DNA from 2 places in the Thalassospira sp. B30-1 genome. Region 1 is predicted to be linked to the other one. Evidence: riboswitches for the same ligand, from Rfam matches in the RefSeq annotation. Region 1 holds a riboswitch; the other holds the start of a gene.
The links. Region 1 has a riboswitch for glycine ahead of IT971_RS01595 (L-serine ammonia-lyase). Riboswitches for the same ligand answer to the same signal wherever they lie in the genome.
Positions count from the first base shown of each region.

Region 2: linked by a shared signal. The riboswitch ahead of gcvT (glycine cleavage system aminomethyltransferase GcvT) and the one ahead of IT971_RS01595 (L-serine ammonia-lyase) in region 1 are both predicted to bind glycine.

Region 1 is NZ_CP065232.1:340,555-343,971, forward strand. Features, by position in the region: gene gpmI (2,3-bisphosphoglycerate-independent phosphoglycerate mutase) at 1-1,423, opposite strand, end outside; glycine riboswitch at 1,698-1,797, shown strand; glycine riboswitch at 1,801-1,928, shown strand; gene IT971_RS01595 (L-serine ammonia-lyase) at 1,999-3,414, shown strand.
Region 2 is NZ_CP065232.1:3,974,443-3,977,859, forward strand. Features, by position in the region: gene gcvPA (aminomethyl-transferring glycine dehydrogenase subunit GcvPA) at 1-252, opposite strand, end outside; gene gcvH (glycine cleavage system protein GcvH) at 256-627, opposite strand; gene gcvT (glycine cleavage system aminomethyltransferase GcvT) at 719-1,831, opposite strand; glycine riboswitch at 1,889-1,991, opposite strand; glycine riboswitch at 1,995-2,118, opposite strand; gene IT971_RS18685 (hypothetical protein) at 2,355-2,945, opposite strand; gene ispH (4-hydroxy-3-methylbut-2-enyl diphosphate reductase) at 3,176-3,417, shown strand, end outside.

The DNA of each region.
Region 1 (3,417 bases):
CCAGATTAAGCGTATGCGCGGTGTGCGGCTCGCCGGTTTCCGGATCCACCATCATCTCACAGTTCCCGTGATCGGCGGTAACGAACATCACGCCGCCCACCGATTTAACCGCATCAACAACCTGCCCAAGGCAGGTATCGACCGCTTCGGCGGCCTTCATCGCGGCGGACAAAATGCCGCTATGGCCGACCATGTCGGGGTTGGCAAAGTTCAGAATGATCGCGTCATAGGTTTCAGCCCTGATCGCTGCCACCAGCTTTTCAGTCACTTCCGGGGCCGACATTTCCGGCTGCAAATCATAGGTCGCGACCTTGGGCGATGGCACCAGAATACGGTCTTCGCCCTCGAAAACCTGTTCTTCGCCGCCGTTAAAGAAGAAGGACACATGCGGATATTTTTCGGTTTCCGCGATGCGCAACTGCTTCATGCCAGCCCTGGAAACGACTTCACCAAAGATATTTGGCAACACCTGCGGCGGATAGATCGCATCCATATATTTTGCATGGTCGGATGAATATTCAACCATACCGGCCTGCACGGCAAATCTGATCGGGGTGCCACGGTCAAACCCGTCAAAGTCCGGTGCGCAGATCGCGGCCAGAATTTCACGCGCGCGGTCGGCCCGGAAATTGGTCATCAAAAGTCCGTCGCCGTCTTTCATGCCGGCATAATCGCCAATCACGGTCGGCAGAACGAATTCATCCGTGGTGTCGGCATCATAGGCTGCCCTGATTGCGCCTTCGGCACTTTCAGCGGTGCGGCCATCGGCGTAATTCTTGCCCTTTACCATCGTGAAATAGGCCTGGCTGACGCGTTCCCAGCGATTGTCGCGGTCCATCGCGTAATAGCGCCCGGTGACGGTCACGATTTCAACATTGGCATCACCAATCTGTGCGCGGAATTTTTCAAGGAATTTGGCGGCACTTTTGGGGGCGGTATCGCGGCCATCCAGATAGGCATGGATTTTTACCGGCACACCGGCCGATGCGATGATTTTGGCAAGGGCCGCCATATGGGCCTGATGGGAATGCACCCCGCCTTCGGACAGAAGCCCCGCGATATGACAGACACCCCCGCTTTCTTTCAGCTTGGCGATAACCTTTTTGACGGTATCGGTATCGGCGATCGAACCGGTTTTGACAGCCTCGTCAATTTTTGGCAGTTCCTGCATCACAACCCGGCCGGCACCAAGATTCATATGGCCGACTTCGGAATTGCCCATCTGCCCTTCGGGCAGGCCGACATCAAGACCGCAGGCTTTCAGAAAGCCGGTCGGATTGTTGGCATAAAGCGCGTCCCAAACAGGGGTGTTGGCCAATGCAACCGCATTGTCCTTGCTTTCCTCGCGATAACCCCAGCCATCCAGAATGCACAGCACCACCGGACGCGGGCGCTTTACGGTATTTGATACAGTCACAATCATAATCCCACGAAGTAAAGTACACGAAATAAGGTAAAAGGCTGAATTACCGGTAAAGATGGTTATTTTCCGGTAATTTTGCCATCCGTACAAAGACGCCGGGCGCGGTGGGTCCGCCATCAGACGCTGCCAATCATAGCATTTTCAACGCGCAATCTATCATGAATGCCGGTATTGAACAGCCTTCCGACCGGGTATTTTTTGTGCGCTTGCAAAGTCGCTTTTTGACAAGGATCATCACCTGCCTGTAATCTCGGGCGTTACGGTGATACCTCGAATAACCGCGATGGGAGAGCCCGCTTTGATCCCGCGATCAGATCGGCGCCGAAGGAGCAATAGCCCCGAAAACTCTCAGGCAGATGGACCGTTGCGGATTGAGGCTCTGGAGAGAGAAAGCGGTACGGGGCCAATGCCCGGCACCATATTTCCACCGAAGGATGAAGCCATGGCGTCAAAGACTTCTTTGTTTTTGGCAACAGGGCGCACAATCTCAGGTCAAGGGACAGAGGGGGCAAGACACCGGTTCTATAACGTCATGTGGCATTGATCCGCATGACAAAGAGCCGTGGGAGGCCCATTTGACCGAAGAAAATAAGCAGCGTCCGCAAGACGTTAATCTTTCCGTTGTCGATCTTTATACCATCGGCATCGGCCCATCGAGTTCGCATACGGTCGGCCCGATGCGCGCGGGCTATCGGTTCTGTCTGGAACTCGAAGCCCGGAATCTTTTGGAAAAAATCGGCTCGGTAATTGTCGATCTTTACGGATCGCTTGCCCTGACTGGCAAGGGCCATGCCACCGATACCGCGGTGATCATGGGGCTTTCGGGGGAACGACCGCGTTCGGTTGATCCCGACCGGATCGCACCGACGATGGATGCGATTGATAAAGATCACGCATTACAGCTTTACGGCGCGTATCCGGTTGCCTTTAACCGCGAAACCAATCTTGTGTTTCACATGACCGAAAGCCTGCCCGAACATCCCAACGGCATGCGGATCACCGCCTTTGACCGTGACGGTGTTGTTCTGCACAAACAGGAATATTTTTCGGTTGGGGGTGGGTTTATCGTCTCGGGCGATGATCGCGGGGCGGAATATTCCGGCGATAATATCACGCTGCCTTATCCCTTTTCCTCGGCCGATGAACTGATGGCGATCTGTAAAAAGGAAAAGCTGTCGATTGCCGAAGTCATGGCCGAAAACGAAAAAAGCTGGCGTGAACCTGCCGAGACAGAGGAATTTGTCGACCGCGTGCATCGCGCGATGATGGATTGTATTGAGCGTGGCTGCAAAACCGATGGCATCCTGCCCGGCGGGTTGAATGTCAAACGGCGTGCGCGCAAACTTTACCTTGAGCTGACGGAACGGCCAGAAGCGGGGCTTAAGGACCCGTTGACCGTGATCGACTGGGTCAATCTTTATGCCCTTGCGGTTAACGAAGAAAATGCTGCTGGTTCGCGCGTCGTGACCGCCCCGACCAACGGGGCGGCGGGTGTTATTCCCGCCGTGCTGCGCTATTATGAACGGTTCGGGGCCAATGTGACACAGGGCAAAATACGCGAATTCCTGTTAACGGCGGCGGCCATTGGTTCGATCTATAAAAAGCGTGCGTCGATCTCGGCCGCCGAAGTCGGTTGTCAGGGTGAGGTCGGTGTGGCCTGCTCAATGGCGGCAGGCGCGCTTTGTGCCGTCATGGGCGGTACGCCCGAACAGGTTGAAAACGCCGCCGAAATTGGCATGGAACACAACCTTGGCCTGACCTGTGATCCGATTGGCGGTCTGGTGCAGGTACCCTGCATCGAACGCAACACCATGGGGGCGGTCAAGGCGATCAATGCTGCCCGTCTGGCAATGCGCGGTGATGGTCAGCATACCGTGTCACTCGACAAGGTGATCGAAACCATGCGCCAGACCGGCATTGATATGCAAAGCAAATACAAGGAAACCAGCCAGGGCGGGCTGGCGGTCAATGTCAACGTGGTCGAATGTTGAGCT
Region 2 (3,417 bases), 1.2 Mb from region 1:
CGTGGCCGGAACATGGTGGCGATACGCCCCCGCACCCAGGAAGCTCGGCACGCTGGCCGTGCCCATGTTTTTGGCGGCCATTTTCGCCATGTCGCGTTCGACCTGCAATTCGCCCAGATGATGGGGCAGATCGACCGGCTCGGACAGCAGCGCGCCTTCGGGCACGTCGCTATATAATTCATCAACGGACTTTGCCCCGATGGTTTCAAGCATCGAGGCGCGATCCGCCTTGGTTAGCGGAAGATAACGCATATCTTAAAGGCCTTCGACAAAGTCTTTATACGCAGCTTCGTCCATCAGCTCATCAAGCTGGGACTCATCGGAAAGTTCCATGCGGAAGAACCAGCCATCGCTTTCCGGGGCTTCGTTCACCAGTGCCGGATTGTCATCAAGTTCTTCGTTGGCTTCGACAACGACACCATCAAGCGGCGCATAAACGTCGCTGGCGGCCTTGACCGATTCGACAACCGCCGCATCGCCATCCTTGGTCAGCTTTTTGCCAACTTCCGGCAGCTCGACATAAACGATATCGCCAAGCGACTGCTGGGCGTAATCGGTAATGCCAACGGTCGCGACACCGTCTTCATATTCAACCCATTCATGTTCCTGCGAGAATTTTTTAGCCATGGTAATTCGTCCCTGTAAGATCAGTTGTCTCTAAAATCTCGGTATCTTTTGCGGGCCGCAAACGCTGCCCGAACTCTTTTTTTTCTGATGATCAGCCGCGATAGTAACGATGTGCCGCAAACGGCAGTTCGACGATTTCCGCCGGGCGTGCCTTGCCGCGCACCATCAGATCGACTTTGGTACCCGGGGCGGCAAATTCAATTGCGACATATCCCATCGCAATCGGGCCATCCACGGTCGGGCCGAAACCACCGCTGGTGATTTCGCCAATTTCTTCGCCGTCACTGTTCAAGACCGGCGTATGTTCACGCGCCGGGGCCTTGCCTTCGGGTTTGATCCCGACACGTTTGCGATCCGCGCCATTGGCAAGCTGATCAAGGATGACATCCGCCCCCTTGAACCCGCCTTCTTCGCGACGACGCTTGTTGATGATCCAGTTAAGGTCGCCTTCGACCGGGGTGGTCGTGGTATCGATATCGTTGCCATACAGGCAAAGACCAGCTTCAAGACGCAGCGAATCACGCGCGCCAAGGCCAATCGCCTCGACCTCTTCCTCGGCCAACAACTTGCGCGCCAGCTCTTCGGCGCGCTCGTTCGGCACGGAAATCTCATACCCGTCTTCGCCGGTATAGCCCGACCGGGTAACAAAGCACGCGATACCGGCAATATCGATCTCGGCAAAGCTCATGAATTTCATATCGGCAACCGAGGGTGCAAACCGCGCCAGCACGCGGGCGGCGTCCGGGCCCTGCAAGGCCATCAACGCGCGGTCATCAATCTCGATCAGCTCGACACCGTTATCCAGATTGGCCCGCATATGGACAATGTCATCATCCTTGCACGCGGCATTGATCACCAGAAACAGGCTGTCGCCCGCATTGGTGATCATCAGATCATCCAAAATCGTGCCATCGTCATTGGTAAAGGCGGAATAACGGGTGCGGCCGGGTTTGAGGATCGCGATATCACCGGGCACCAGCTTTTCAAGCTCGGCCACGCGATTTTCGCCGGTCAGGCGGACCTGCCCCATATGCGAAACATCAAACAGACCGGCCTTCGCGCGGGTATGCAGATGTTCGCCCTTCACCCCCAACGGATATTGCACCGGCATGTCATAACCGGCGAACGGCACCATCTTGGCACCCAGTTCCACATGCAAATCATAAAGGGCGGTTTTCAGCAGTTCGGTTTGATGATCGGCCATCAAGGTCTCCAGACAGTCGTTGCGAAACATAGCCGACCAGTGGCCAACCACGTCCCCCTCTGTCTTGGAGCCTGAAAGAATCACAGCCGGTTTGAATACCGGTCTGCTTACATCTTCGGCGAGACGCACATCCATGTTCGATGCCGCCTGCTTTCCAGAGTCCCATCTCCCCGCGGTCCGTTTGCCTGAGAGTTTCCGGGGTGGTTGCTCCTTCGGCGTCCGCGCAATCCCTATCGATGTAATCACGCACATCGATCAAGACCGTGGCACTCTCCCACGGGGATCATTTGGGTATGCCCCCTTATACGGATTTGAATCCGACCAGACCAGCCCCAAAAATCATATCCTCTCCACCCCATCCATTGGTATGAGGATTAAAAGCCCTTTTTTTGCCCCTCCGGCAAATGCCCATTATTTTGTATGAGGATTACCGAAAACGAACTTTTGTTCAAAAACGAAAATCCCGCCACGCGAGGCGGGCGGGATTTGATTATTCACCAAAAATGAATAATAGGCCGGATTATTAATTTTTTCCGAAGCGTCGATTGTAATCAAGCTGATCGGCGCTTAGCTGGAAACCAAGGTAAATTTCATAGTCCGGACCGGCCCAGACATCATCCAGCGGCACGTTCAAAGTCACCTGCTCGTCGCGATAGCGCGCCAGGTTCAAATTGCTCGGAAACGCCATCTGAACATCGAACAGATTCTTCTGGATAAACTCGCCAGACGGGTCCTTAAGTGCTACGAAATACTGGAGTTTTGCGTTGCGCCCCTGTGCGGCCGGGCCCAGTTCGGCATTGATCACCGGGCTGATCACGACGTTCAGGATCTTGTCATCAAGGTCATAGCCGCAATCGCCCAGATAACCGCCAAATTCGGCTTCAAGGATCACATCGGTCAGGTCCTTGCCCTGACCGCTGAACTGCACCAATCGGGCGGTATCATTGGGCAGGAAGGCCCGCGGACATGCCGGAACCGGCTGCTCTTCGAACGGGTTGCTGCTGCACGCCGCCAGAAAACCGGCAAACGACACCAAACCCAATGCACAAACACGCCGCAGTCCGTTCGCAATCGTCATCCAAGCCTCTATAGAACTGGTCAAATTCGCTGTCATGCCCGGTCCGGGCACAACCGCGCGCAGTCTATTCGCTCCGATATGGCGACACAACCCGCTTCCGTTTCAAATCGCGGCATGGGGCCTAAATACATGGCCGGACATAGCTGAACATGCATCTTTACACGGTGTCTGTCATTGCGTGCACGGTGCTGGCAGGTTATGTAACGAAGACATTTGAATAACCGTGCCATCGCATGGCGCACATCATGAACATTCGGACCCGTATCATGTCTGACAAAGCCGACCTTCGGATCATCCTTGCCAACCCGCGCGGTTTCTGTGCCGGGGTGGATCGTGCGATCGAGATCGTCGAAAAGGCGCTGGTGAAGTATGGCGCGCCGGTCTATGTCCGCCACGAAATCGTCCACAATAAATTCGTGGTCGACCGCCTGCGCGACATGGGGGCTGTTTTTGTCGATGAACTCGATAGCGTCCCGGATGGCGTGCCAGTAATCTTTTCCGCGCACGG